2 regions of the Ralstonia sp. 25C genome follow, and region 1 is predicted to be linked to the other one. Evidence: predicted binding sites of a transcription regulator. Region 1 holds the regulator's gene; the other holds the start of a gene.
The links. Region 1 encodes LexA, which represses DNA repair genes until DNA is damaged. Its sites were predicted from a motif close to ACTGTATNNNNATACAGT; they were not measured.
Positions count from the first base shown of each region.

Region 1 (15,203 bases):
CGCGCGGCGAGCGCTCGCGACTGGCGGATCACGCGTCGGACGTGCTGTAAGTACCACGCGGCGGCAAATCCGCCCGCCGCCAACCGTTGTGCCATCTGGGCCGCGCATTTGCGCGGCCTTTTTCTTGCTGCGTATTGGGCACCTCTCCCTTTTTCTGATGGAGGCCCAATGATGCCCACGCAACGAAACCTGCAGACCCGATCGCGCATGACCTTGATGTCGGCGGCGCTGGCGATGATGTTGTCCGCCGGCGCCTCCGTGGCGCTTGCCGACAACCTCATCCCGCAGACCTCCGGCCAGATCAGCTACGTCTGCGGCGGCGTTGCAGAGGACGAGCAGCAGGCGCTGAACGCGGAGGCGCGCAACTACAACCTGTCGCTCCTGTTTACGCAGGGGCCACGCGGCGAATATCTCTCCGACGTGAACGTTCAACTCACGCGACACGGCAAGGAGGTCGCCAATTTCCGCGCCGACGGCCCGCGCTGCCTCATCAAAGCACCGCCCGCGAGCTATAACGTGATCGCCACCTACGAGGGCGCCACCAAACGCGCCACCGTGCAGACCGGCAGCACGCGCAACGTCCAGCTTCGCTGGTAACGCTGCCCGCAAAGCGCGACGCCATCGGGCCGGAATCCGCAGACCCGCGCCCCGCTTGGCGTTGCGCCCCGCCAACACACCGCGCGGCCTGGTTTGGCATTCTCGCGCCGCGCGCATAGCATGCGACCTATCCGGACCTTTCTGATGGCGCATGCCGAAGCAGCACGGCTTTCCTCATAGCGACACCCGACTGGCGGGCGCAGCCCTGCTGGCGTTGGTGTGCCTGCTGTCTGCTTGCTCGTCCACGCCAACGCGTTCGACGGCTTCGCGCGACCCTGGCGCGCTTCGCACGCGCGGCGCCCCCATCAATGACCCAAGCGCCGGTCTCGAAGAAATCTCCATCGAAGCCATGGCCCTGGTGGGCACGCCGTATCGCTACGGCGGCAACACGCCAGACAGCGGCTTCGATTGCAGCGGGCTCGTGCGCTACGTCGTACAGCGCGCCGCCGCTGTGAATTTGCCGCGCACCGCGGCCGAAATGGGCCGACGCGGTACGGCGCTCGAACGCCGCGACGTGGCCTCGGGTGACTTGGTGTTCTTCAACACGACCGGCCAGGCGAACTCGCATGTCGGCATTTATGTCGGCCAAAACCGCTTCGTGCACGCGCCCGCCACGGGCGGCACCGTACGGCTGGAAGACATGACCAAGTCGTATTGGGCGAGTCGCTACATGGGCGCACGCCGCGTGGTGGCGGTCAGCAACTTGCCGGACGCCCCCGGGCCATCGAGTCAGCCCATCCCCGCGCCGGCTAGCCCTGCGCGCCCGATCGACGATGATCCACTCGGTACCTTGGCGCGCGCGCGTAGCGCGACAGCTGTCGTCGCCACGCCGGCCGACGATGACCCCATCGCACGCTTCGCCACGCAGTAACGCGCAGTAACGCTTCTTCGCACCCGCCAATGCAAACGCCCACCGGAATGGTGGGCGTTTCGTTTTAGGTGATGCGAGCCCGCTTACAGCACGTGCTTGCCGATCCACCAGGCAATCGCCGCCATGAAGGCCGACGCGGGAATCGTCAGGACCCACGCCCAGACGATATTGCCTGCCACGCCCCAACGCACCGCGGATGCCTTCTGCGCCGCGCCCACACCGACGATGGCGCCGGTAATGGTGTGCGTCGTCAACACCGGCACGCCCAGCGCCGAAGCGAAGAACAGCGTCAATGCGCCACCGGTTTCAGCGCAGAAACCGCCCACCGGCTTGAGCTTGGTGATCTTCTGGCCCATCGTGCGCACAATCCGCCAGCCACCGAGGAGCGTGCCCAGGCCGATCGCCACGTAGCAGCACACGATGACCCAAATCGGCGGCGTTTCGGCCGTTGCGGACGCATAACCGCCCGCGATCAGCAGCATCCAGATGATGCCGATGGTCTTCTGCGCATCGTTACCGCCGTGGCCCAGGCTGTACAGCGAAGCCGAGAGCAACTGCAAGCGCCGGAACCACCGGTCCACCTTCGACGGCGGCGTGCGGAAGAACAGCCACGACACCGCCACCATCAGCAGCGAGCCCAAGATGAAGCCCAGCAGCGGCGAAATCAGGATGAACGCCACCGTCTTCAGCAAACCGCTCGCCACCAGCGAGCCCGTGCCCGACTTGGCCACCGCCGAGCCGACCAGCCCGCCGATCAGCGCATGCGACGAGCTCGACGGAATGCCGTAGTACCACGTGATGATGTTCCAAGCGATGGCACCCACCAAGGCGCCGAAGATGACGTAGTGATCCACGATGGACGGGTCGATCGTATCCCGCCCCACCGTCGTGGCCACCTTGAGGTGGAAGATGAAAATGGCGATCACATTGCAGGCTGCGGCCATTGCCACCGCCTGCTGCGGCTTGAGCACGCCGGTCAACACCACCGTAGCAATGGAGTTGGCCGCATCGTGGAAGCCATTCATGAAGTCGAACACGATGGCCAGCGCCACCAGCAGGACGATCACCCAGAGACTGATCTGAAGCGTATGCATGAGGCGTCGTCTCGTCAGGCGTTTTCGAGCACGATGCCTTCGATGATGTTGGCGACATCCTCGCAACAATCGGTGACGCTCTCCAGTTGCTCGTAAATCGCCTTGAGCTTGATCAGCAGCTTGATGTCGTTTTCAGTGCGGAACAGCTTGGCCATGGCGGCGCGCATGACGCGATCGGCTTCGGACTCCAGTCGGTCGATTTCCTGCGCAATGGTCAGAATCTGGCGGCCGTTATTCATGTCGTCGAGCAACGCCACGGCCTTACGGACCTCTTCGCAGCATGCCACGCAGATGGTGGCAAGCTGGCGCGCCTCGTCCGTCACGTTGGTAACGTCGTACAGCGAGATGGTGAGCGACACGTCTTCCATCAGATCGAGGATGTCGTCCATCGTCGTGATCAGCTTGTGGATCTCATCGCGATCCAGCGGCGTGATGAAGGTCTTGTGCAGCAGCTCAACCGTGTCATGCGTGATGCGATCGGCTTTCTTCTCGAAGTTCTGCACATTGCGTGCATGCATTTCAGCATTGGGCAAGTCATTGACCAGCTCTTTGAGCGCATGGGCCGCTTTGACGGCACACTCGGCGTGCTGGTTGAAATACTCGAAGAACTTGCCTTCGGTAGGCATAAAGCGACCGAACATGTTGATCCTTGGGAACGGGAAAAGCAGGAGTCGTAAAAACAGCGCCGAACGGGATCACCGTCGGCGCTGTCATTAAAGCGCAATATTTTACCGGAACCGGCCCCGTGCCATGCGTGGCACGTTGTGGCGGTCCGACATGAAAAGACGATTATGTGTCGTTGTCGAAGAAAGCATTGCCACCGGTGAAGTTATCGAACTTCGTGTATTCACCGAGGAAGGTCAGGCGAACGGTACCGATGGGGCCGTTACGCTGCTTACCGATAATGATTTCGGCGGTGCCCTTGTCCGGCGAATCCGGGTTGTACACCTGGTCGCGATAGATGAACAGGATCACGTCGGCATCCTGTTCGATAGCGCCGGATTCGCGCAAGTCCGACATCACCGGGCGTTTGTTCGGACGCTGTTCCAGGCTTCGGTTCAGCTGTGACAGCGCGATCACCGGGCAGTTGAGTTCCTTCGCCAAGCCCTTGAGCGAACGCGAGATTTCCGAGATTTCGGTCGCGCGGTTTTCGCCGCCGCCCGAGCCCGACATCAGCTGCAGGTAATCGATGACGATCAGGCCGAGCTGCCCGCACTGACGCGCCAAGCGACGTGAACGCGCACGCAGCTCCATCGGGTTCAGCGCCGGCGTTTCATCAATGAAGAGCTGCGCATCGTTCATCTTCTGGATGGCGTGCGTCAGGCGTGGCCAATCTTCGTCGAGCAGGCGGCCGGTCCGCAGGCGGTGCTGATCCAGCCGACCGACCGAACCCAACATACGCATAGCGAGCTGCGTACCCGCCATTTCCATCGAGAACACGGCCACCGGCAGACCCTGCTCCACCGCAACGTGCTCGCCGATATTCAGCGAGAACGCAGTCTTGCCCATCGAAGGACGGCCTGCCACGATGATCAGGTCGCCGCCCTGCATGCCGCTGGTCATGCGGTCGAGGTCGACAAAGCCCGTCGGCACGCCGGTGATATCGCTCTGGTTATCGCGGTGGTACAGCTCATCGATCCGCTCGACCACCTGCGTCAGCAACGGCTGAATTTCCAGGAAGCCCTTCTGACCGCGCGCGCCCTCTTCCGCAATCGCGAACACCTTGGATTCGGCCTCGTCCAGCAGTTGCCGCACGTCGCGCCCTTGCGGGTTGAAGGCGCCGGCAGAGATTTCGTCGGCAATCGTCACCAACTGGCGCAATACGCCGCGGTCGCGGACGATTTCCGCATAGCGACGGATGTTGGCGGCGCTCGGCGTGTTCTGTGCCAGCGCGTTCAGATAGGCCAGGCCGCCCACCTCTTCCGCCTTGCCTGCCGCCTGCAACTGCTCGTACACCGTGATCACGTCAGCCGGCTTGGCCTGCGAGATCAGCTTGCCGATGTTGTGGAAGATCAGCCGGTGGTCGTAGCGGTAAAAATCGTGCTCGTTGATGAAATCGGCAATGCGATCCCAGGCGGCGTTATCCAGCAGCAACCCGCCGAGCACCGATTGTTCGGCCTCGATGGAATGCGGAGGCACCTTGAGGGAATCGAGCTGGGGATCGGAGGGCGCGTTCATGGCGGGATTATAACGGCGCTGCTCGGTCTTCAATCTGCACCCCTGACACAAAGGACAACAAAAAAGGCAGAGACTTTCGTCCCTGCCTTCTTGACTCGCGTTGGCCGCTTTCCGGCTGCCGCGAGTTAAAGCGTACGTGCTTAGACGGTCTCGCCTTGCACCGACACGGTCACGTCGACTGCCACATCCGTGTGCAGCGACACAACAACCGCGTGCTCGCCCACGGTCTTCAGCGGGCCGTTCGGCAGACGCACTTGCGCCTTCTCGACCTTGAAGCCTTGTGCGTTCAGCGCATCAGCGATGTCGTGGTTGGTGACAGAGCCGAACAGACGGCCATCCACACCAGCCTTTTGCGACAGTTGCAGCGCCAGGCCATTCAGCTTTTCGCCTTCGGCTTGTGCTGCCGCCAGCTTTTCAGCGGCCAGCTTTTCCAGCTCAGCGCGACGGGCTTCGAATTCCTTGATGGCGGAATCGGTAGCACGGCGGGCTTGCTTGTTCGGGATCAGGAAGTTACGAGCGTAACCGTCCTTCACACGCACCACGTCGCCCAGGTTACCCAGGTTGACGACCTTCTCGAGCAGAATAATTTGCATTGTGAGTTCTCCTTATCCCGCTTGATTAGTGCTTGTGCTGATCGGTGTAGGGCATCAGCGCGAGGAAACGTGCACGCTTGATGGCCGTGTCCAGTTGGCGCTGATAGATCGCGCGCGTGCCGGTCAGGCGGGCCGGCGTGATCTTGCCGTTCTCGCCGATGAAGTCCTTGAGCGTGTCCAGATCCTTGTAGTCGATCTGCTCAACGCCAGCGACGGTGAAGCGGCAGAACTTCTTGCGCTTGAACAGCGGGTTTTGCTGCTGGAAGCGCTTCTTGTTCTTCGCGTCGCGCTGCTTCTTGTTCATGAATGCCATGATTCAATCCTTTACGAATACGTTACATCCGGAGATGTGAAAGACCAGTGCTTTGCTGCTGCGGTGCTTGCGAGCTAGAAACCCGACGCAATCCAGGACGGTACCCGGAGCGATGCGGTCCAGAACAGAGGCCATCTTGCCGGCTGCCAGTGCTTCCATCGAAAACTCGATCTGCCGCACTGTCTGTGCTTCCATCGCCTGCCCGCTGTAGGTCAACAGGCAATTGACGATGGGCACACCGGCTGGGGTATATCGCATCACCTCGCGCTCGACCAATGTGGCGACGAGCTGCAAACGGTTGATGGCGTGATCCCTTTGGGCTTCGTCCATGCTCGCGGTGCGTAGTTAAACTTGCGCCGCACCGCGCGGCATCAGGCGGCCTGTTCGGTTTGAGCGGCGGCCTTCTTGGCCTCTTCGCGCGCAACTTCCTTCATCATCGGCGACGGAGCCGTTTCAGCCTTCTTGGTCTGAACGATGAGGTGACGCAGCACTGCGTCGTTGAACTTGAACGCGTGCTCGAGCTCAGCCAGGGTTTCCTTGCCGCACTCGATGTTCAGGCACACGTAGTGAGCCTTGGCCAGCTTCTGGATCATGTAGGCCAGTTGACGACGGCCCCAGTCCTCGACGCGGTGCACTTGGCCGCCTTGCGTGGTGACCGTGCTCTTGTAGCGCTCGATCATCGCGGGCACTTGCTCGCTCTGGTCCGGATGGACGATGAACACGATTTCGTAATGACGCATTGACGCTCCTTGTGGATTAAGCCGCCCGGGCGTCACACTCCGGTGCAGCAAGGTTGGTTAGCCTGCCATTATACGCAGACTCAACCGATTCTTTCAATACCGATCAATGACTTGCTGCAGGGAAGCAGTTTCTGCCTGGGCGCGCCCGGCAGCAATGAGCAGCATCAGCAGCACGCGCCCCTTGTACGGGTTGAGCGTGCCGGTCGAGGCCCAACGCTGCGCATCAGGTTGCGGCGGCACGATGCCCGCGCCTGTACGTGTTGAACGCAGCACAAAAACGCCTTGTTCGCTGGCGCGATTGAGCGCCGCCTCAAGGTTCACGTGAATGGAACCGGCGCCGGTCGCGGCGACCACCAATCCCTTCACGCCGGCAGCGACCAGCGTATCGACGAGCCGCGCATCCGGCTGCGCATAGCTGGCCAGCACCTCCACCCACGGCCATTGCCCAACGGGCGGCATCGGCAACACGTCCGCCGAATCGGGACGCTGGACCGCCCGTTGAAACTGCACCTGGGTATCGAGCACGAAGCCAACCGGGCCAACGTCCGGCGAGACAAACGCCTCCACCGCGTAGGTATGGGCTTTCTGCACATCGCGCGCGGCGTGGACCCGCTGATTCAGCGCCACAAGCACCCCACGCCCGCGCGACGCCGGGCTCGCCGCCAGCCGCACCGCGTTCAGCAGGTTCAGCGGGCCATCGGCCGACAGCGACGTCGACGGCCGCATCGCGGCAGTGACCACGATGGGCGTATCGCCTTGCTGCGTCAGGTGCAGCAGCATGGCGGTTTCTTCGAGCGTGTCCGTACCGTGCGTGATGACCACCCCGTCCACGCCCTCCACGTCAATCCAGTGGCGAACGCGGGCGACCAGCTTTTCCCAGACATCGAAGGTCAGATCCTTGCTGTCGATCTGAGCGACCTGCTCGGCGCGCACATTGGCAATGCGCTCAAGACCGAGCTTGCTCGCCGCGAGCAGTTGATCGATGGGAACGGCGCCGGCGCGGTAGCGTGCGGCGGAGCCAGCGTCGTCAGCGGAACCGGCGATCGTGCCGCCGGTGGCGAGGATGGCGATGGTAGGCAAGGACATCGTTGCAGGGATCCGTGATGAGGAAGCCGCGCATTGTATCCGCGTGTCACGCCTTTGCCGACGCGGATTTGCCCTCGCCCCGCCACAAAAGCAAAACGCCGACCCAGGTGACACATGGGCCGGCGTTTGCAGGGGATGCGGCGTCGCTTATTTCTCGACGAAAGCGCGTTCGATCACGTAATCGCCCGCCTCGCCCATGCGCGGCGAGATCTTGAAACCACGCGCGTCGAGGAGCTTGCAGGTGTCTTCCAGCATCGCGGGACTGCCACAGATCATGGCGCGGTCCACGGCCGGATCGAGCGGCGGCAGGCCGATGTCAGCGGAAAGCTTGCCGTTATCGGCCAGATCGGTCAGGCGACCCATGTTGCGGAACGGCTCACGCGTGACGGTCGGGTAGTAGATCAGCTTTTCGCGGACTTGGTCGCCAAAGAACTCGTTGTTCGGCAGCTCGCTAGTGATGAAGTCAGCATAGGCCAGCTCACTCACCTGACGCACGCCGTGCAACAGCACGACCCTTTCGAAACGCTCGTAGGTTTCGGGGTCTTGAATGATGCTCATGAACGGCGCCAGGCCGGTGCCCGTGCCGAACAGGTAGAGGTTCTTGCCGGGCAGCAGGTCATCCAGCACCAGCGTGCCGACCGGCTTCTTGCTCACCAGCAGCTTGTCGCCCACCTTCAGATGCTGCAGGCGCGACGTCAGCGGGCCGTTCTGCACCTTGATGCTGAAGAACTCCAGGTGTTCTTCATAGTTCGGGCTGGCGATGCTGTAGGCGCGCATGAGCGGCTTGCCTTCGACTTCGAGGCCAATCATGACGAAATGGCCGTTGTGAAAGCGCAGCGCTTGGTCGCGCGTCGTCTTGAAGCTGAAGAGGGAGTCGTTCCAGTGGTGGACGCTCAGAACGGTCTCTTGATTGAAAGCGGACATGGTGATGTTCGGGCCGGCCTGTGAGCCTATGTGGCAGTGCGGAATACGGTCAAGGCCTTGATTTTATGCGATTCGCCACGGTCGCGCCTGCATGGATTGCGCATAAGCTTCTAACCAGCCGCATGGGTTTTGACGTGGATCAGCCGCATGCGCACCACCGATTCGCGCATCCAGCAACAAGTCACAACAAAATCACTTGCGCTTCCCGCGTCACTGTATAAAATCACAGCACCTGTTCAAATATACAGTACGCCGATGGCCACCCTCACCCCCCGCCAGCAGCAGATTTTCGACCTGATCCATCAGACGATCCAACGCACCGGCTTCCCGCCCACGCGTGCAGAGATCGCCGCGGAGTTCGGATTCTCCTCGCCCAATGCCGCTGAGGAGCATTTGCGAGCGCTGGCGCGCAAAGGCGTGATCGAGCTGACCCCGGGAGCCTCGCGCGGCATCCGGTTGCGCACGATGGGCGATGCAGCACAGCACCAGTTTTCGCTGCCATCCATGGGGCTGATGCAACTGACGCTGCCGCTGGTGGGGCGCGTCGCTGCCGGTAGCCCCATCCTGGCGGCTGAGCACATCGACCGCCAATACCAGGTGGACCCATCCCTCTTTTCCGCGCAGCCCGATTTTCTGCTGAAGGTCCGCGGCATGAGCATGCGTGATGCGGGCATTCTGGATGGTGACCTGCTGGCAGTGCAACGCGCCACGGAGGCGGCCAACGGAAAAATCGTTGTCGCTCGCCTGGGTGACGACGTGACGGTCAAGCGATTCCAGCGCAAGGGGCGTCACGTTGAACTGATTGCCGAGAACCCCGACTTCGAGCCGATCCACGTGAATCTGGATCGCGATGAATTTCACCTGGAGGGCTTGGCCGTCGGTCTGATTCGGCCTGCTGCTCCATAAGCCTGCGGCGCGTCTCTCGCGCCAACTCTTCCGCTATTTTGCCCCACCAGGAGGTGAGCCGCTGGCTCGCCAGGGCAGCTGTTTGCCATCTACATCTGCTGCCCGCCTTTTCATCCGAACCTACGAGGTCTGCCATGCGACTCGGATCGATGTCTTCCCGCCGCCGCCCGGTCCATCCGGTGCCCTTCCGCCAAACCCAGGGCGTGCGCATCTATCAAGGGGAACAGCGCCGCACGATGGTTGGCAGCATGGAGGCGATCTGCCGCATGCTGGATGCGATTCCCGCAGCCTCGCGCGCAGCAGGTGTTGAGGTTTTTTGAACTGTTTGAAGCACGCTACGACAGCGATCAGGGCATACCCCAATGCTGTCGCCGCAACTGATTTCATACACTGGCCGAGCCCTGAGGACAGGGCTTTCTTCAACTGATTTTCGGCCCGCCATTTGAGCGGGCTGTTTTTTCAGTCTCGTGTCGATGCGACGGCACATTGGCGAATGCTTCCCAACAACACGGACGTTTACCCGGATGTTGTTTGCCGCGCGTGACAGTAGTATTGCCAATGCCCTCAGGGGCAATGAGATCGCTGAATTGGAAGCCCGCACATCGCGGGCTCTTTTTTTCTACAGCCGGCCGGTGCTAAACGCTCCCCGCCTTCTCGACGAGAATCCGCGCCTCCCCGCGCGGATGGGCCACATGCTCGCAGCCGACCCCCGCAAAGAAGATGTCGCCCGCCTGTAGCGTCGCGACTTTCTCGTCTTCGGCTTCGCGGTAGTGCATGTCGACCGTGCCATCGAGCACCACGAAGACCTCCTCGCCGTCGTTCACGTGCCAGCGGTAGGGCTGATCAGTCCAATGCAGGCGCGTGGTGATGCCGCCCATGTTGGCGATATCGAGCGCGCCCCAGGCACGCTCGGCGGTGAATGACTTGGCGCGGATGATCTTCATGGCAAAGGCGTGGCGATTACTGCATCGACTGCAGGTTGCCGATACGCACCAGCATCTCGGTGAACATCTGCATATCGAGGTCGAGGTCCGGCACTTCCTTGTACTCGTTGGCGTTGTGCGCGGTGTACTTCTTGCCGGGCATGGCCGGGCCGAAGTTGATGGCATTCGGCATCAGCTTGGCAGTGGTACTGCCGGCGGTCGGCACCGGCTTCGCGTCCAGGCCGGTCGTATCGCCGTAGATGTTGAGCAGCGTCGACAGCCACGCGCCCTTCGGGTCACGCGCCATCCAGTTGCCTTGGTCGTAGCTGATCTCCAGCGCGACGTGATTGGCGTTGGCCCACGCGTTGATCTTGTCGGCAACCTCGCCGCGCAACGCATCGGGCGTCTTGCCGCGCGGCATGCGCACATTCGCGGTCACCTCGACGCGGCCGTTTTTGTCGCCGATCACCGTGGGCGAAATCGTGAGCGGGCCCATGAAGTCGTCCTTGTAGGCAAGACCCATGGTGGTGCCGAGGTAGTCCGTGCCGTAGAGGTCGGTCAGGTAGCGCACGGCGTGGGCGTAGGCGTTGTCAGCCAGGCCGAGATCGGCTGCGCGCAGGAACAGCGCCAGGCGCGGCAGCGGGTTGACGCCCTCTTCCGGACGCGAGCCGTGGGCCGACGTGCCGGTGACCTTCACGACAATGCTGTCTGCAGTGCGCGTGATGTCGATCGAGAACTTGCCTTGCGCGGCCAGGCTGCTGACGAACGCATCGCGCTTGGCTTCGAGCGCCGCCGCCGCGACACCCAGGTCGCCGCCCTTGAGCGTGGCCGTCGCCGTTTGCGGAACGGCGTTAGCGGACGCCGCGCCGCTCATCGACACGATGGCCGTGCGGGCAGCATCTCCTGTCTGCGCGGGGAAGAACACCTTCAATGCGCCCGAGCCCTTCTCCGCCACGACGGCAGGGTATTTGCTGTCGAGCACGATGTTGTACGCGGGCAATTGCGTGTGCTCGCGGTAGTACTTCATGCCGTCGCCGCCGGTTTCTTCGGTGGTCTCGATCATCAAACGGATCGTGCGGGCGAGCGGCACACCGCTGTCCTTGACGGTCTTCATGGCGTACATCGCGGCGGCAATCGAGCCCTTGTCGTCGATCGCGCCACGGCCATACAGCAGGTTGCCGACGCGCGTGACCTTGAACGGATCGAGCTTGGTGCCATCGCCGAGCACCCACTCTTCAGCCTTTGCAGGCACGACGTCGGCGTGCGTCAGGATGCCGAATTCGTCCGAACCCGTGCCGGGCAGCGTGACTTCGAACACGCGGTTGTCGACGTTGCGGTATTTCAGGCCGAAGTCGTGCGCCATGCCCTCGACCAGCTTGCCGAACGCCACGATGGCAGGGTTCTCGTACTGCGGAATCTTGTCATCGCGCACCGTCGGCAGCGCGACCATTTTCTCGATGGATTCGATCACCGCCTGTTGGTTGTGCAGACGGTTGTACACGCCGAGCAAGCGGCCAATGTTGACGAGGTCATCCCCCATCAGCGGCGCTTTTTTGCGATACGCGGCCACGCTACGCGCAACCTGCGGATCGACCTTGGCGGCAGTCGACAGAAAACTGTTCAGATTGTCCGACGCCTTGGTTTGCTCGGCGGCAATCAACGCATCCAACTGCGGCTTCTGAAGCGTGGCAGCAAAAGCGCCGCCGCTCAGAGCGAGCGAGAGCGCAAGCGTCAGGGTGGACAAGCCAATACGGACAGAACGTTGCATCGATGCGGTTCCAGAAAAGGGAAGGCGCCATCATAGGGGCGATGCCGGATGCGCGCATTGTGCGGCGCAAAAAGCGCGCAGCTGCGCCAGCCCACGTTATGCTTGGAGCTTTCCCGGGAGGCCCGCCATATGGAACCGCGTCTGGATACCGACCCTGCCCTGCTTGGGGTGCTCGAGGAACTGAAGCGGCTCGAACCGCTCTTCCACCGCCCCGAACGCGCGACCCGCCGGGAAGATTTCGAGCGGATGATCACGGAAGACTTCTGGGAGGTCGGCGCCTCTGGCCAGCGTTACAGCCGCAACTACGTGCTCGGCGTGCTGGAAGCGCGGCGCGGCCACATCGGCGAAGAGTTTTGGCAGACGCGTGACTTTCGCTGCCAGGAAATCGCGCCAGATAATTACCTGCTGACTTACACGCTGGCGCAATCGAATCGCACTACGCGTCGGGCGTCGTTGTGGCGGCGGACGGCTGATGGTTGGAGGGTGGCGTTCCACCAGGGGACGGTGGTCGCGGACGTATAGACGCAAAAAAGCCCGCAAAAAGCGGGCTTTTTTTTTACTGAAACCTTTTGGGGTGACCGATGGGATTCGAACCCACGACAACCAGAATCACAATCTGGGACTCTACCAACTGAGCTACGGCCACCGTTGTACGAACAGCCTGAACTGATTGCTGCCCGACGAAAAACGAGATTATACAAACATTCTTCCGGCATGGCTAGGGGGCAGCAAAAATTATGCGGCAGCCCCCTCTTCATTGGATTCCTCGCCACGCCGGAGATAGGCCCGTGCCTCATCAAACAACGCGTGCGCATCGGCCAGCGTCTTGACGCGACCCAGCGCCTTGGAATCCGACAGCACGCGCCGCCAACCACGCGCCCCCGCCACGCCGCGATACAGCCCCAGCATGTGGCGCACCGCCGCGCCGGCATAACCGCCCCGCTCCACCCAACGGCCGACGTAGTCGATCATCGCGCTTTCAATTTCGGCGCGCGTTGGCGTGTCCGCGTCAGCACCGTAGTACTGCGCATCGAACGCCGCCATCAGGTACGGATGGTGATACGCCTCGCGGCCGATCATCACGCCATCAATGTGTGCGAGATGCGTATCGATCTGCTCCAGCGTCTGCACCCCGCCGTTGAGCAAGATCTCCAGGTGTGGAAAATCCCGCTTGAGCTGGTAGACCACTTCGTAGCGCAGCGGCGGAATCTCGCGGTTCTCCTTGGGGCTCAGGCCCTTCAGGATAGCGTTGCGCGCGTGGACGATGAAGGTCTCGCAGCCGGCCTCGGCGATGGTGCCCACGAAATCGCGCACGAAATCGTAGGTTTCGATCGCGTCGATGCCGATGCGGTGCTTGACCGTAACGGGAACCGACACCGCATCGCGCATCGCCTTGACGCCCTCGGCGACGAGCTTGGGCTCCGCCATTAGGCAGGCGCCGAACGCGCCGCGCTGCACGCGTTCCGATGGGCAACCGCAGTTGAGATTGATCTCTTTGTAGCCCCACTTTTCCCCGAGCCGGGCGGCCTGGGCCAGATCGTCGGGCTCGCTGCCGCCAAGCTGCAGCGCCACGGGGTGTTCCACCGCATCGAAATCGAGGTGGCGCGGCACATCGCCGTGCAGCAGCGCGCCGGTCGTCACCATTTCCGTGTACAGCCAGGTGTGGCGCGAGATCTGGCGGTGGAAGTAGCGGCAATGTCTATCCGTCCAGTCCATCATCGGGGCAACGGACAGACGGCGCGGGTTTATGGTGGGGCGTTCAGCGGTCACAGCGGGATCAACGATTCAATTCAGGCGCGCAGTTTACCGGTTCTAGTCCGACAGCCCCAGCAGCGGATGCTGCTCGCGGCGCCACGGCGAGACGAAGAACGCGGCCACTTCGGCACCACGCACGGCGTCAACGTTGGCGTGCTTCCATTTGGGCGCGTGGTCTTTGTCGATGGCGAGCGCGCGAATGCCTTCGACGCCGTCACCTTCAGCAAACACGTGCGTCATCATGTCCAGTTCGCGGCGCAGCTCGTCAGCCAGCGTGGTGTGTCGGCCGCGGCGGATCAGCTCCAGCGTCACGGCCATCATCAGCGGCGAGCGCTTGGCCATGTGAGCGGCGGTTTGTGCAGCCCACGCGGTGTCGGCGCTGCCCGCCAGGTTGGCCAGGATGCCCTGCACGGTGTCCTGGCTAAAACAAGCGTCGATCGCGTCGCGATGCGCGGCGACAATGGATTTCGATGCATCCGGTTCCGATGCCGCATCCGTCAAGCACGCGGCGATCTGCTCAGCGCTGCTCCAATTGCCGTCACGCAGGCGCTGCACAACAGCGGCCAGCGCTTCCGTAGTGACATGGCAATCGGCCAGCCCCACCGACAGCGCATCCGCCGCTTCGATCATCTGGCCGGTCACCCCGAGGTATTCGCCCACGCTGCCGGGCACACGCGCCAGGAACCAGCCGCCGCCTACGTCCGGGAACAGGCCAATGTTGGTTTCAGGCATGGCCATCTTCGTGCGCTCGGTCACTACGCGCAGCGATGCGCCTTGCGAGATCCCCATGCCGCCGCCCATTACCACGCCGTTCATCAGGGCGATGTAGGGCTTGGCGTAGCTAAAGATCAGGTGATTGAGGCGGTATTCCTCGGTGAAGAACGTGATGAGTTGCGGGTCACCGGCCGTCGCAGCGCGGTGGAAAAAACGGATATCGCCGCCGGCGCACAGGGCCTTGCCGCCCTCGCCGCGCAGGATCACGGCGTGCACCTCCGGATCGTGCTGCCACGCCAGCAGCGCGTGCGACATCGCCCGGATCATCTCCAGCGACAGCGCATTAAGCGCCTGCGGCCGGTTCAGCGTCAGCCAACCGATACCGCCGCGTACTTCAGCGATCACGTTGGACTGAGCATCAGCCTGCGAAGCCACGGAGGTAGTTGAAGCGGTGGATTCCATGTCTCTTGAATGTTGTGGATTGTTGTACGAATAACGGGTCGCACTGTACACGAGCAGACCAATTTGCGAGGGCGGGCTCTAGACCATCCTCTTTCGCCCGGCACGTGTTGGGCGTATATCTGCCGGCTGGAGACAACACACATCACAACAATTCAATGGCCCCGACCCATGACGCGCCCGCGTCGAGTTTCGACCCCGGCTTGATCCTGCTGGCGTTTGCACCGGTCTTCCTGCTGACCATCGGCGCGGAGGCGTGGTACTGGCGCAAGCGCGATCCCT
Region 1 is NZ_CP196737.1:375,812-391,014, forward strand. It holds gene ACS7SF_RS01665 (PhoH family protein) at 1-50, shown strand, start outside; gene ACS7SF_RS01670 (hypothetical protein) at 172-597, shown strand; gene ACS7SF_RS01675 (C40 family peptidase) at 749-1,468, shown strand; gene ACS7SF_RS01680 (inorganic phosphate transporter) at 1,552-2,562, opposite strand; gene ACS7SF_RS01685 (DUF47 domain-containing protein) at 2,577-3,203, opposite strand; gene ACS7SF_RS01690 (replicative DNA helicase) at 3,352-4,740, opposite strand; gene rplI (50S ribosomal protein L9) at 4,881-5,333, opposite strand; gene rpsR (30S ribosomal protein S18) at 5,359-5,637, opposite strand; gene priB (primosomal replication protein N) at 5,650-5,976, opposite strand; gene rpsF (30S ribosomal protein S6) at 6,018-6,386, opposite strand; gene ACS7SF_RS01715 (asparaginase) at 6,480-7,472, opposite strand; gene ACS7SF_RS01720 (ferredoxin--NADP reductase) at 7,620-8,396, opposite strand; gene lexA (transcriptional repressor LexA) at 8,652-9,302, shown strand; gene ACS7SF_RS01730 (hypothetical protein) at 9,437-9,622, shown strand; gene ACS7SF_RS01735 (cupin domain-containing protein) at 9,938-10,246, opposite strand; gene ACS7SF_RS01740 (dipeptidase) at 10,263-11,993, opposite strand; gene ACS7SF_RS01745 (DUF4440 domain-containing protein) at 12,123-12,515, shown strand; tRNA gene ACS7SF_RS01750 (tRNA-His) at 12,564-12,639, opposite strand; gene dusA (tRNA dihydrouridine(20/20a) synthase DusA) at 12,729-13,712, opposite strand; gene ACS7SF_RS01760 (enoyl-CoA hydratase/isomerase family protein) at 13,806-14,924, opposite strand; gene ACS7SF_RS01765 (sterol desaturase family protein) at 15,080-15,203, shown strand, end outside.

Region 2 (15,203 bases), on a different replicon from region 1:
GGTGGCCATGGGTCTGTTCATGCAGACGCTGGATTCCACCATCGTCAATACGGCCTTGCCGGCCATGGCGCGCAGCCTGTCGGAAAGCCCGCTGAAGATGCAATCGGTCATCATCGCTTACACGTTGACGACCGCCATGCTGATGCCCGCCTCGGGCTGGCTGGCCGATCGCTTCGGCACACGCAAGATGTTCTTCGCGGCCATCTTCCTGTTCACCATCGGCTCGTTGCTGTGTGCGGAGTCGCGCAGCCTGACCATGCTGATTGCCGCGCGCGTGGTGCAGGGCGTGGGTGGCGCGTTGCTGATGCCCGTGGGGCGGCTGACGGTGCTGCGAGTGGTGCCGCGCGAGCAGTTCTTGCCGGCCATGAGCTTCGTCACCATTCCGGGGCTGATCGGCCCGCTGATCGGCCCGACGTTGGGTGGCTGGCTGGTGCAGGCGGCGTCGTGGCACTGGATCTTCCTCATCAACATTCCCGTAGGCGTGATTGGCGCGCTGGTCACGCTAAAGGTCATGCCCGATGTGCGTGCCGAGGATGACAGCCGCTTCGACTGGTCGGGCTATCTCATGCTGGCGTTTGGCATGGCGGCGGTGTCATTCTCGCTGGATGGCCTGTCGGAATTGGGCTTCCAGCACGCGACGGTGCTCGTGCTGCTGATCTTCGGGCTGGCGGCGCTCACGGCTTACTGGTTGCACGCGGGGCGTGTGGCCGGGCCGCTGTTCCCACGCACGCTGTTCGGTATTCCGAGCTTTTCGATTGGCGTGCTGGGCAACCTGTTTGCGCGCATCGGCAGCGGCGGCATGCCGTTCCTGATTCCGCTGTTGCTGCAGGTGAGCCTGGGGTATTCGCCGTTGCAGGCCGGCTTGATGATGGTGCCGGTGGCGGCTGCGGGCATGGCGGCCAAGCCCCTGGGCACGTGGGCCATCAAGCGCTATGGCTATCGGCGCATGCTGTTTGTGAACACGTTGATGGTCGGCCTGATGATGGCCAGCTTTGCGGTGATGACGCCCGATGTGCCGGTGTGGTTGCGCATCGTGCAACTGGCGCTGTTCGGCACCTTCAACTCGATGCAGTTCACTGCGATGAACACGCTCACGCTCAAAGACCTGAACGGGCCGCTGGCCAGTGCGGGCAACAGCATGCTGTCCATGGTGATGATGCTGTCGATGAGTCTGGGGGTGGCCGCCGCCGGCGCGCTGCTTGCGGGCTTTACAGACTTTACCGCCGGGCCGGAAGGGCGCGATACGCTGGCCGCGTTCCACAAGACCTTCGTCTGCGTGGGCATCATGACGGCGGCGGCAGCGTGGATCTTCGCGCAGCTCTCTCGCTTCGAGTCAACGCAGGTCGTCAAGCAGCCCGAGATCGAAGTGCATTGATGGCTTCCGCCGTTACTTCTGCCAGTAGCCGCGCATCTTCTTGGTGAGGTCCACCTTGGCTGCGGCGCGCGCCTCCGCAGCCGGGTCTGCGCCGGGTTCTGGCTGCGGCCAGGCGCAGGCCTCGAACAGCGGCAGCAGCGCGGGCGGAATGAAGCGCGTGCGGGATGCATAGATGTGCCGGTCGCCATTGGGTGTCTGCTGCGTGACGTAGAAGCGCTGCGGCACAAGGATGTCGAGGTGCTCACGCGCACGCGTCATCGCCACGTAGAGCAGGCGGCGCTCCTCTTCCAGCTCTTCGTGCGAGCCAGCGCCCAGGTCGGCCGGCATGCAGCCATCCACGGCGTTGAGCACGTACACGGCCTTCCACTCCTGGCCTTTCGATGAGTGGATGGTCGAGAGGATCAGGTAGTCCTCATCGCGGTACGGGGCGCCGGATTCGTCGCTGGTCAACTCCGGCGGGTCGAGCGTCATCTCGGTAAGAAAGCGTTCGCGCGTGGCGTAGGTGGACGCCATGCGGGCGAGTTGGTCCAGATCGCCCTGGCGCACGGCGGCATCGTCGTGCAGCCGTTCCATGTGGGGCGTGTACCACGCGCCCACGGCTTCGAGTTCGCTGGCCCATTCCAGGCTGTCCTTCGGTGTGCGCAGGGTCTGCATCAGCGTGATCAGCGTGGCCCAGTCACCGGCCAGGCGGGCGGGGGCCTCGTAGGCGAGCAATGCGGCAATCGGGTCCACCGCTTCGGCCATGGCGTCGAGCACGCGTGCGGCCGTGGCGGGGCCCGCGCCGGGCAACAACTGGATCACGCGAAACCCAGCGATGCGATTGCGCGGATTCTCCGCCCAGCGCAACACCGAGAGCACATCCTTCACATGCGCGGCTTCCAGAAACTTCAGGCCGCCGTATTTCACGAATGGGATGTTGCGGCGCGTGAGTTCGATCTCCAGCGGCGCGCTGTGGCTCGCCGTGCGGAACAGCACGGCCTGCGATTTCAACGCCAGCCCACCTTCACGCTGATGCAGCACCTGTTCGGCCACGCAGCGCGCCTGCTCGGCTTCGTCGCGCACCGAGATCAAACGCGGGCGATGCGTCGACGCGCGATCCGTCCACAGCGTCTTGGCAAAACGCTCGGTGGCAAAGCGCATCACGCCGTTGGAGGCATCGAGGATGGGCTGCGTCGAGCGGTAATTACGCTCCAGCAGCACCGTGTGTGCCGCCCGCGAGAAGTGCCGCGGAAAGTCGAGGATGTTGCGCACCGTCGCCGCACGAAACGCATAGATCGACTGCGCATCGTCGCCCACCACCGTCACGCCGCGGCCATCGGGGCGCAGCGCACGCAGGATGGACGACTGCAGCCGGTTCGTGTCCTGGTATTCATCGACGAGGATGTGGTCGAAGCGCGCGCCGATCTCGGCGGCCAGTTCGGCGTCGGACACCATGGCGTGCCAGTAGAGCAGCAGGTCGTCGTAGTCGAGCACGTGCTGGGCCTGCTTGGCTTCGACATACGCGTCGAACAGCGTGCGCAGCTGTGCTTCCCACATCGCGCACCAGGGAAAGTGGTGCTTGAGCACGGCATTCAGCGGGCTCTCGGCGTTGATCGCGCGTGAGTAGATGGCCAGGCAGGTTTGCTTGAGCGGGAAGCGGCGTTCCTTGGTCGACAGGTTCAGTTCGTGGCGCACGACGTTGAGCAAATCCGCCGAGTCGCTGCGGTCGTGGATGGTGAAATCGGGCGCCAGGCCGACACGCTCGGCGTATTCGCGCAGCAGGCGTGCGCCGATGCCGTGGAAGGTGCCGGCCCACGGCAGGGTGGTCTGGTACGACGTGCCGGCGGCATTCAGTGCGTTGTTTGTGCGTTCGCCTTGCATGGCGCGGGCGAGCAGATGACCGGCTCGGTTGGACAGCTCGCTCGCTGCGCGGCGGGAGAACGTCAGCAGCAGGATGCGCTGCGGGTCGGCCCCATTGGCGACGAGATGCGCAACGCGCCAACCCAGCGTGTGCGTCTTGCCCGACCCGGCGCCGGCCAGTACGAGCAGCGGGCCGGTTGCCGCCGCATCCGCCCCGGAAATGCCGAACTCGACCGCGCGGCGCTGCTGGTCGTTCAGTTGGGCCAAGTACGCCGGAGCGCTGGCGGAGTCAGGAATAAGTGAAGCGGAAAGCACGGCGGGGCATCACAGAAAATAACTGTATGAATATACAGCACTGTGTTGCCTGCCCGGGGAGTTCGATGGGGTAATGCCACACCCAGACAACAGGTGTGGCATCACCGGTTTGCCGCACGCTCAGACCCGTGCTGCGTCAGACGCACTTAGTGGCGCTGCTGCACATAGCGCTGCACATCGTCCAGCGTGACCTGGCCGGAGTGTGCCGCGTCGATCTGGTCGAAGTGCTTGGCCACGTAGCCGAGGCCGCTGGCCTGGGCCTGCGCTTTGGTGATCGCGCCGCCGGCACCGAGCGTTGCGTTGGCGCTCAGCCGTTTGGTTAAGCGTTGCTGCGCTTCCTGTTGCAGTTGCACGCCGGTGGTGGGCGCAACGGGCAGAGGCCGGTTGGTGGGGAAGAACGGGCCATCCACGCCATGGCCGCCCTTGGGTAACGTGATAGGCGCGACGGATTGGGTGGTGGGCGCCGCGTGGGCCTGACCGATCACCAACCCCACAAGCAGGGCCGGCAGCACGCGCCGCAGGATATTGAGAGGGGACATGATCATCGCTCCTTCCATCAAAGTTTAGGCGCCGAGCTTGCGGCGGCGGTCAGCGTTGGCGTGTCAGCGGGGTTCTCGTCGGCCCATGGCGCGGGCAGCTTCGCCAGCGTCAGCGCGGACGGAATGGACTGGCCCTTGAAATACGCCACCAGATCGCGCTTCATCTGCGGGCGGGCCACGTCATCCAGGTAGATCATGTGTCCGCCCTGGTAGAAGGTGACCTGCAGGTTCGGGTTCAGGCCCTGCACGGTCTGCAGACGCGCCAGTTGCTTCTCGGTGTTGAAGAACGGCGTGGCGAGATCGTGGTAGCCGTTGGACGCCAGCACCTTCAACTGCGGGTTCATCTGGATCGCGGCCAGCAGGTCAGGCAGGGTGTCCGGCAGCGGCTGACCGTCGTGCGAGAAATCCCAGTTGCTGATGATGTTGTCGTTCAGCGGCGCGTAGGTCGCATTGGGCGCCGTATAGCCCAGGTAGTTCGGCATCTGCGTCTGCAACGCGGTGGTGAAAGGCTGCGAGATCAGAATGTCCGACGGGTCCGAATCGGTCGCCAGGCGGGAATCCGAATTCGGCAGCGAGACACGACCGTCGTACCGCCCGATCGTTGTGCTGGGCAACAGCGACGTGTTGAACGGATTCTTGTTGAAGTAGCCCTGCAAGGCCTGCAGCGTCAGGCTTGAGGGCGCTTCCCACGACGCCAGGGTGGACCTGGATGGGAACTTTGGCGTGCCGAGCGCGTTGGGCGAACCGAGTTGGCTGAGCGCCCAGGATTGCGCGTACGTCTTGAGCTGGCTGTACTTGTTCGTGACGAACTGCTCAGATTGCAGCGCATACGCAGCCTGGTTGGGCTGGGCCGGCGAGACTTGGTTGAAATACGACGCCACCGCCGCATACCCCGGGAAGTAGCCCGCCACCGTGTCGGTTGCAAGCTTGAGCCCGGCGGTGGAGTTCTCAATCGCGGTGGCTTCTACCGCATCCGCAAAGTAATTGAGGATGGATGACTGCAGCACGATGCCGGTGAGGTGCACGCCCGCCGTTTCTAGCGCCAGCGCCAGCATGTCGGTGCGCGGCGTGCCGTAGGACTCGCCGTACAGATAGATTGGCGAGTTGCTGCGGCCGTTGACGGTCAGATAGCGCTGGATGAAATCGCGCATGACGTTGACGTCGACGTCGCTGCCCCAGAACGAGCTGTTGGTGTTCGGCGCAATCGCTTCGGACAGGCCCGTTCCCGGCGGATCGATGAACACCATGTCCGTGGAGTCGATTAGGCTCTCGGCGTTGTCGACGAGCGAATAGTTGGGCCAGTTGGTCAGCAGCGGGTCGGGCGTTGCGACACGCGTGGGCGCGAACGACCCCAGGCGCAGCCAGATCGATGACGAACCCGGCCCACCGTTATAGAAGAAGGTGACGGGGCGCGCCTGCCCGTTGCTGCTGGGCACGGTGTACGCGACATACGACATCGTCGCCTCGGGGTTGCCGTTGGCATCGGATGCCGTCAGGTGGCCGGTCGTGGTGGTGTAGTTCACCGGGGTGGCGCCGGCCGTCCATTGGTAATGCATGACCGCCGCCTTTTCCGACACCTGCGACAGCGCCAGGCTATCCCCCGCGTTGGACGAATACGCGACCGGGTCGACGTAAGGCTGGTTGGTCTGTGCGGATTTTGCGCTCACGTCAGCGGTGGGGCTCGCGCTGGCCGTGGATGCCACGGAGCCGCCGTCATCGCCCCCGCATGCCGAGACGAGTGATATCCCGACAAGCAACGCGCCGACGCCAACAAGCCGTCCTAACGCAGGAGAGCGGCCACGGTGATTGCCACCGAAACTACGGTTTGGTTTCATTTGCATCCCTGTGTTTGATGAGATACGAACAAAAAAGCCGCTTGGCGGGGAAGCCATCAGAAAATAGGCAAAAAATGCACGCGTGAATGCATCGGCGAAATCCATGGGATTTCACGCCGTCCATCAAAGCGTGCGGAAAAGAATTGCCGGAAGTCTTCTAAATGAGATCGACGCGTTAGCGGTGGGGCTTTGCGCAAACTTGGGTATTTGAGAAAGGGGTGCCCAAGCTGCGCAGAAAGGCGCTAAGGCAAAGCATGACCGCCAGAGGGTGGCGGCTTGGAGATCGTCGGATCGACCGTGGGCTTCAAATCGCTATTGGTGATGCATCCCGGTAATGCGTTCGTTCTATCTCTATCGCATTCTTGCAAGCTTGCAGACAACATGCTGTCTCCCGGATCAGGATCGTTGTCGGGCCATGGACGGCTTGACTGTGGCCGATTTGCGCACCTTTTGGGTGGTCGGCTAGAGAGTCGCCATCAGGTCGGCGTCAAAAAGAGTGGTTGAATCATAGAAGCAAAATGCGCACTGTCAATGGAGTGCCACTTCGAATTTCTGCCTTTGTAATTTTGATGCGAAACCGATGTTTACGGAAAATTACACGGAAAATTTTCCATGCGAATCCGAGTGATAACGATATGGTGTTTCGCAGATATGCCATCCAAAAGCGATTTGCATGATGTTTTTATTATCGCGATAGATGGATTATTGCAATCTCTATTGAGCGGGATTGAACGCACGAATGCCCGATATTGGTGCGCGGCGTGTTTGCTTGTGCAGCGTACGACTGGAGTACGGTATGACGGAAAGCCGGGGCAGGTGGCTCGTCACCGGCATCGACAGCGGCGTGGCGCCGGTCGATGCCGTGATGTGAGGGGGGCGCTATTGCCTGCGTGCGGGTAGGGCGCTATCAGATGCCGTCGCGCAGCGTCTTCGCGAAGTCTTGCGGCGAGGTGCGTTGATTGACAGCGTTGACCAGATCGGCCACGAACCACGGCAGGATGAGCTTCGTGCCCGGATCGCTTACGCCGATGCTCAGCGTCTTGTGCGAGGACAGTTCGGCTTCCGGTGCCTGCTGGGGCGATTGTTGGGTTGACCGTTGGGCTGGCTGTTGGATCGACGGTTGTGCGGATTGGCTGCGCGCCAGCATGGCCTGGAGTTCCTGATCGGAATACGTAGCCGACGCTGTCGTCAGCGCGGACGCGGTCATGGCCGCGGACATCAAGGCCGATGCCACGACGAAGTGTTTGAGAGTTGCGGCAGCCATGTCAGGCCTCCATCGACAGAAAAAGATTGAAAGGGTGGCGACCGGTTGCAGTGCGGTCACAGGCTGCAATGATCCACCATCGGATCGTTGCGCAGGCTTAGGGTTCCGTTTCGCTCAGAAAAGCGTAAACACCGTGCGCGATCGATCAATTTGCCTGGGGCTGCAATGCGATGACGGCCATCCCCACCAAGGCGATGGCGGCGCCGCCGATGTCCCAGCGCGTGAGCGTGATGCCATCCACCAGCCGCAGCCAGACCAAGGCGACGGCAATGTACATGCCGCCGTAAGCCGCATAGGTGCGGCCAGCGGCAGTCGGGTGCAACGTCAGCAGCCACGCAAACAACGCCAGCGAGGCCGCTGCCGGAAGCAACAACCAGCCGGATTTACCCTGCCGCAGCACCAGCCACGGTAGGTAGCAGCCGACGATTTCCGCCACGGCGGTGACGGCAAAGAGCAAGGCGATACGAAGGAAGTCCAACATACGGTGCGCAAGCGGTCAAAAGCGAGGCGCCGATTGTGGCACGACCGCCTGCCGTCAAGCGATGACGTTCGTTAGCGCAACGAGCGCTTCCACCTCAGCCCGCGTGCCAGCATACGCGCCAGGGTGCGAGGCCGTCAGCGCAGCGGCAGCGGCCGCCTGACGCAGATGCGTTTGGGCGGGGGCATTGGGTGCTTGCAGCAGGCTGGCCAGCCAGCCGCCCATGGCCGCATCGCCGCAACCGACCGTGTCGACCACGGGCACCAGGAACGCGGGTTGTGCGATGCGACGATCGCCGTGCAGCCATTGCATACCGGCCGCCCCGAGTGTGAGCAGAATTTCGGCTTGCGGGGCGTGTGCGCGCAACGTCGTGAGCGGATCGGTGTCATCCGGAAACAGATGGCGCAGGTCTTCATCCGACACCTTGATGACGGATGCGATGGCCGCCATGCGCCGGAACAGCGGTGTGTAGTGAGGCGCCTCCATCGCTACGCGCCAGTTCGGGTCGAAGGTGATGCGGGTGCCTTGTATCGCCAGCGCTTCGGCCAGTGCGACCAACCGGCTGGCAAGCGGCTCACGTGCCAGGCTGATGCAGCCGAAGTGGGCGATCTCCACGGTGGTTTGCCAACCTTCGGGCAGCGCCCGTGCGTCGAAATGCAGGTCGGCACTGTCATCGCCGACAAAGAAGTAATGCGGCGGCTGCGTGGACGTCACCATCGCCAGCAATGGGGAACGGTCCACACGCTGCAAGAAACGCAAGTCCAGCCCGGCTGCCTGTGAATCGGCGAAGAGCGCATCGCCGAAGACGTCGTTGCTGATCGCGCCCGCATAGCCCGTGGGCGCACCCAGTCGCGCCGCCACGCGCGCCACGTTCCAGCATGCGCCACCCGGCCGGGCGAGCCACTGGCCGTTGCCCTGGTGCAGGAAGTCGGTCAGCGCCTCACCAAAGACGACGAGGCGAGGCAGGGGCAACGGAGTGGTCATGCGGGCAGGGGCAGATCAGCAGATAGGGTGGACGGTGCCGTGGACAAAGGCGACGCGCGCCGGTACAGCGCGCGGAACATCGACAGCCGTTCGGCAAGGCGTGCGTGGCGGGCGGCATCAGGCCGGTACGTGGCCAGCACGGGCGGCTTGGCGCAGACGGTGGCTTCAACGCCGCCATCGGCCATCCAACCCAGGCGTGCTGCGCCGAGCGCGCCGCCGGCTTCGCTGCCGACGTGCGTGGTCAATTCCGTGTTGAGCACGTCGGCCAGCAATTGCGCCCAGAACGGGCTGCGCGAGCCACCGCCCACAAACGACAGCGACGCCACCTGCGTGCCTGCCGCGAGCAGTGCATCCAGCCCGTCGGCCATGCCGAAGGCTACGCCTTCGATGACGGCATAGCCGAGTGCCGCGCGGTCATTGGCGTGCGAGAGGTTATGGAAGTGGCCGTGCGCCAGCGGATCGTTGTGCGGCGTGCGCTCGCCGGAAAGATAGGGCAGGAAGATCGGTGCCGATTCACGCGCGGATTCTGGCAGCGCGGCAATCTCGTCGAGCAGCGTGGCTTCAGGCACGCTCGTCAGCCGGCAGAACCAGCGCAGGCAGCTCGCGGCGGAGAGCATCACGCTCATCTGATGCCAGCGCTCCGGCAGCGCGTGGCAGAACGCATGCACGGCCTGTGCAGGGTTGGGGCGGAACCGGTCACTGACCACGAAGATCACGCCCGAGGTGCCCAGCGACAGGAAACCATCGCCCGGCTGCGTCGCGCCAATCCCCACGGCGCTGGCAGCGCCATCGCCACCGCCGCCGGCCACGATGACGGTACGCGCCAATCCCCACGCATCGGCCACGTCGGGCAGCAGCGTGCCGCTGGCGGCGCTGCCTTCCACGAGGCGCGGCATGTGCCGGCGCGACAGCCCCGTCGCGGCGAGCAGTTCGTCAGACCACGCGCGCTGCGCCACGTCCAGCCACAGCGTGCCGCCAGCATCCGATGGGTCGGACGCACGCTCGCCGGTCAGGCGCAGGCGCAGGGTGTCCTTGGGCAGCAGCACGCAATCGATGGCGTTGAATACATCGGGCTCATGGCGCGCGCTCCACAGCAGTTTCGGCGCGGTGAATCCGGGCATGGCCAGGTTGCCGGCGATGGCGTGCAAGTTGGGCACACGGCGTGTCAGCTCGATGCATTCGGCGGTGCTACGGGTGTCGTTCCACAGCATGGCGGGGCGCAGCACGCGGTTGCGCGCATCGAGCAGCACCGCGCCGTGCATCTGGCCCGACAGGCCGATGGCGCGTGTCGCGGCAAAGGCCTTGGGCGTCGCGTCGCGCAGTTTGGCGACGGCCGCACATGTGGCCTGCCACCAGTCATCGGGAGACTGCTCCGCCCAGCCCGGGTGCGGCCGCGACACGGATAGCGGCTGGCCTGCTGTGCCGACGATGGCGCCCGCTGCGTCCAGCAGCAGCACTTTGACTTCCGAGGTGCCGAGATCGATACCGAGGTACATGGGGGCCGCCGGGGTGAGTTGCGCTCAAGCCGGGATTGTCGCGCGAATCAAAGCGAGGTCATACGGTGGGTCAATCCGCTGTGGTGGCGTGCTCGATGGCAAGCCAGGCCCGTACGCGCTCGACGGCGTTGCGAACGAGGCCCGTGAGCGCTTCAGTGCCGGCCAAGCTGCCCCACAAGGCGGCGTTCTGGCAGTACACGGCGATTGAGTCTTCCGCATCAAGCATGGCCCGTGCGGCGGCGGGATCGAACTGCCCATCCTGATAGGCATACGGCAACGTGCCCGCCCTCCAGCGTTCCAGAAACACGAAGAACAGCGCCGGCAGCATCGCCGTGGCAAGCGGCACATGGCCGCGCGCGAACGACTCCACCAACGTGGGCGTGATGAAGCCGGGGATCTTCGAAAAGCCGTCGGCCGCCACACGCTGGTTGGTGTCGCCGATGTACGGATTGGCGAAGCGGTCGAGCACGGTGTCGCGGTAGGCTGCCAAGTCAAGCGGACTCGGAGAGAGGCACGGCATGACGTCATCCGTTACGTAGTCCCGCGCCATGCGGTAGATGGACGGCACGGCGATGCTCTCGTCGATCGTGTGCAACCCCAGCAGCGTGCCGGCCCAGGCGATGCAGCTATGGCTGGCGTTGAGCACGCGGATCTTCGCCTCCTCATACGGCAGCACCGAGGTGACGAACTCCACGCCCACGCGTTCCAGTACGGGGCGGCCGGCGCGGAAGTCGTCTTCTACCACCCATTGCGCAAAGGTCTCGGCCATCACGGGGCAGCGATCTTGCCAGCCCGTCTGTGCGGTGACGCGCTCGCGCAGGGTGTCGGTCGGGCGCGGGGTGATGCGGTCGACCATGGTGTTGGGCGTGCTGGCGTGTGCGTCGAGCCATGCGACGAGGTCCGCATCACCGCGCAGCGTGAGGAACTGGCGCAGGCCGCTGCGGAAGCGCTCGCCGTTGTGGCGCAGGTTGTCGCAGTTGAGCAGCGTGACGGGTGCACCGCCGCGCTGCACGCGCAAACGCAGCAGGCGGGCCAGCGCGCCGTAGAGCGTGCCGGTACCGCCGCGCAGGTCGGCGGCAATGTCGGGCTGCGTGGTGTCGAGCTGATGTTGTTGGTCGAGGTAGTAGCCGCCTTCTGTGACCGTGAAGGAGATCACTCGCGTCTCGGGCGCGGCCCCGATTTCGCACACGGCAGCGAGTTCGGCATCCCATGGGACCACGGTGTCGATGGACGTGATGCGCTCATAAGCACGATGGCCGGCGGTGTCGACAGTTTCCAGCGTGTAGGCACCGTGCTGGGCAGCGAGGTCATGCAGCAGCGCAGCCGCATCGTCGCGAATGTTGGCCAGCGCCAATTGCCACTGCGGCCAAGACGTGTCGGCAGCCTCGCGCAGGCGGTGCAGATACCACGCCTGGTGCGCGCGATGGAACGAGCCGGCGCCCAGGTGCAGCCAGGTAGAAGAAGCGTTGGCGAAAGGCATAGGAATAGCGGTGGGGCGTCAGGCGGCCAGTTGGGCTTGCAGGCGCGGCAGCGCGCGACCCTCGGCGTCGAACAGGTGGCAGTGGCTGGCATCCGCAGCCAGTGTGATGGCGCTGCCGTGGGCGAGCTTGGTCGATTCCGGCACGCGCAGCACGAGGCCGTCCGCCGCTGCATCGCAATCGGCATGCAGGTATGCCACATCGCCCAGGGATTCGATATGCGTGACCGTCGCCCGCAGCGCGCCGGCCGCATCCAGATGCAGATGCTCGGGGCGAATGCCGAGCGTGACGGCATCGCCAGCACGCAGTTCGCCCGGCGATACGGCTACGCGCTGCTGCCCGCCCGCGAGCGCGACGTCCACGCCCGACGCATCGGCACGTGCGACGGTGCCGCGCAGAAAGTTCATCTTGGGCGAGCCGATGAAGCCCGCCACAAATTGGCTGGCCGGGTGGTGATACAGCGCCTGCGGTGAGCCGACCTGCTCGATGCGGCCATCGCGCAGCACGACAATCTTGTCGGCCAGCGTCATCGCTTCCACCTGATCGTGCGTGACGTAGATCATGGTGGTTTTGAGCGCGTCGTGCAGGCGCGCGAACTCCAAGCGCATCTTCACGCGCAGCGCGGCATCGAGGTTGGAGAGCGGCTCGTCGAACAGGAAGACCTTCGGCTCGCGCGTGATGGCGCGGCCGATGGCGACGCGCTGGCGTTGGCCCCCCGAGAGCTGGCGCGGCTTGCGGTCGAGCAGGGCATCAATGTGCAGCACCTCGGCGGCGCGGCGCACAGCGGTGTCGATGGCTTCACGCTTCATGCCCGCGAGCTTCAGGCCGAAGGCCATGTTGTCGTACACGCTCATGTGCGGATACAGCGCGTACGACTGGAACACCATCGCAATGCCGCGCTTGGCCGGCACTACATCGTTCACACGCGTGTCGCCGATCAGCAGGTCACCGGCGTCAATGCTTTCCAGGCCTGCAATCGTGCGCAGCAGCGTGGATTTGCCGCAGCCCGAGGGGCCGACAAACACGACGAATTCGCCATCGGCAATGTCGAGGTTGATGTCGTGCAGGACGGTGTTTTGCTCGTAGCGTTTCTGTAGGTTGCGCAGGGTTAGGCTGGCCATGAGGTGTCTCCTTAGGCGTATGCGGTATGCGGATCAGGCGGGCGTGGCAAGCGTCGACGTCAGCGCGTCGGCCAGGGCCCGCATATCGGTGAAGACGTGGCGTGCGCCGGCAGCCAGCAGGCGCTGTGTGGCAACGGCCGGTACATGCGCGACGCCGGCAAAGCCGAAGACGGTCAGGCCGGCCGCTCGGGCGGCGCGCACGCCGGTGTCGCTGTCTTCAATGACCAGGCATTGCGCCGGGCTGGCACCCAGGCCCGCACAGGCGGCGAGGTAAACATCAGGTGCCGGCTTGGGCCGCGGTGTTTCGTAGGCGCTATAGATGTGCGGACCAAACACGTCGAGCAGACCGGCGCGGCGCAGGCTCGCTTCAATGCGCGGGCGGCTGCTGTTGCTGGCAACGGCCTTCGGCTGCGGCAGGGTGGAGAGCAGTTTGGCGATGCCTGGCACCGGCTGCGATTGCGTAGCGCAGTCGTGCTCGACATCGGCCAATACGCTAGCCAACTCCGCATCGGACAGGGTGAAGCCGATGCTGCTCTGCAGTTCACTCAACAGCGCCATTGTGTTCATGCCGAGGCGCGGTTCCAGCATCTCTTCAAGCGCGGCCGGCGACAGATGCGGCACGTGCGGCCCGAGCGTGCGGATCAGCGCGCGCAGCGCCACCGATTCGCTATCGATCAGCACGCCGTCGCAATCGCAGATCAGGTAGGCCGGGGCGCGTTCGTTGGTCTGCATCATCGTCACTTCACGGCTCCGAACGTCAGGCCGCGTACAAGCTGCCGTTGCGCCAGCCAACCCAACACGAGGATCGGTGCAATCGCCAGCACGGAGGCGGCGGAGAGCTTCGCCCAGAACAACCCCTCCGGATTCGAATACGACGCAATGAACACAGTGAGCGGCGCGGCATCGATGCTGGTCAGGTTCAGGCTCCAGAACGCCTCGTTCCACGACAGGATCAGCAGGAGCAGCGCGGTGGAGGCGAGCCCCGGCAGCATCGTCGGCAGCAGTACGTAGACGAGTTCCTGCCAGAGGTTGGCGCCGTCCATGCGCGCGGCTTCCAGAATTTCGCGCGGCACGTCGTTGCAGTAGGTGAAGACCATCCACACGGCAATCGGCAGGTTGGCGAGCGTGTAGACGATCACCAGCGCGGTGACGGAATCCAGCAGCCCAGCCGTCTTCGCCAGCAGATACACCGGCAGCAGCACACCCACGGCCGGCATCATCTTGGTCGATAGCATCCACAGCAGCACCTGCTGTGTGCGCTTGTTCGGGAAGAACGCCATCGCATACCCAGCCGGAATGGCAATCGCCAGCGCCAACAGCGTGGAGGTGACCGACACCGCCAGCGAATTGCCGAGGAAGCTCGGGTAGTGCGCGCGCTCCAGCACCTCGCGGAAGCTGTCGAGCGTGGGCGTGAACCACAGCGTTGGGGAGTAGGCGTCCTGCTCGGTCTTGAACGCAGTCAACGCCGCCCACGCGATGGGGAAGAACAGCGCCAGGGCAATCGCCCAAGCCAACACACCGGCAAGCCGGGTGCGCCAAGTTGAAGTCAGTGTGCTCATTGCTCGTGCACTCCCTTCAAATTGCGGGCCAGCATGCGGACGAGGAAGAACGCCACGACGTTGGCCAGCACCACGGCCACGATGCCGCCGGCCGAAGCAATGCCGATATCGAACTGCTGCAGGCCAAGGCTGTAGACGAAGTAGGCGAGGTTGGTGGTGGACGTGCCGGGGCCGCCTGCGGTGGTCGTATGGATCTCGGCAAAGATGGAGAGCAGGAAGATGGTCTCGATCATCACCACCACGGCAATCGCGCGCTTCAGGTGTGGCAGCACGATGTGCCAGAAGATACGCACGGGGCTCGCGCCGTCGAGCTGCGCGGCTTCCTTCTGCTCCGGGTCCAGCGATTGCAGGGCGGTGAGCAGAATCAAGAAGGCAAACGGTGTCCACTGCCACGCAACGATGATGATGACGGAGAGCATCGGATGCGCCGCGAGCCAATCCACCGGTTCCGCGCCGAACAAGCGCGCCACCCATGCGGCCAGGCCGTACACGGGGTGCAGCATCATGTTCTTCCAGATGAGCGCCGCCACCGTCGGCATGACAAAGAACGGGCTGATGACGAGAATGCGTGCCACACCGCGCCCCGCAAACGGCTGGTCAAACAGCACCGCCAGCAGCGTGCCCGCCACCACGCTGATGACGAGCACCGAGCCGATCAGCACCAGCGTGTTGCCGATGGCCGGCCAGAAGGCCGGGTCTTCGATCAGGAAGCGGTAGTTGTCGAGCCCGGCCAAGCCGGTCTGATCGGGGTTCAGCAGGTTGTAGCGGCTGACCGAGAAATACAGCGTCATCGCCAGCGGCACGATCATCCACAGCAGCAGCACCAGCACCGATGGCGAGACCAACAGCGTCGGCAGCCAGCGCCGCGTGCGCTGCGTCGGCACTGACACTGGGGACGGCGTGCCACCCACGCCATTCAC
Region 2 is NZ_CP196738.1:313,383-328,585, reverse strand. It holds gene mdtD (multidrug transporter subunit MdtD) at 1-1,375, shown strand, start outside; gene ACS7SF_RS19930 (ATP-dependent helicase) at 1,388-3,529, opposite strand; gene ACS7SF_RS19925 (2-oxoglutarate dehydrogenase) at 3,676-4,074, opposite strand; gene ACS7SF_RS19920 (S10 family serine carboxypeptidase-like protein) at 4,086-5,903, opposite strand; gene ACS7SF_RS19915 (hypothetical protein) at 6,643-6,774, shown strand; gene ACS7SF_RS19910 (hypothetical protein) at 6,811-7,167, opposite strand; gene ACS7SF_RS19905 (YnfA family protein) at 7,313-7,645, opposite strand; gene ACS7SF_RS19900 (carbohydrate kinase family protein) at 7,703-8,629, opposite strand; gene xylB (xylulokinase) at 8,626-10,125, opposite strand; gene dalD (D-arabinitol 4-dehydrogenase) at 10,196-11,605, opposite strand; gene ACS7SF_RS19885 (ABC transporter ATP-binding protein) at 11,624-12,724, opposite strand; gene ACS7SF_RS19880 (HAD family hydrolase) at 12,758-13,459, opposite strand; gene ACS7SF_RS19875 (carbohydrate ABC transporter permease) at 13,462-14,283, opposite strand; gene ACS7SF_RS19870 (carbohydrate ABC transporter permease) at 14,280-15,203, opposite strand, start outside.
Region 2: the regulator LexA is predicted to act here: its motif matches at 3,551-3,568, upstream of ACS7SF_RS19930 (ATP-dependent helicase).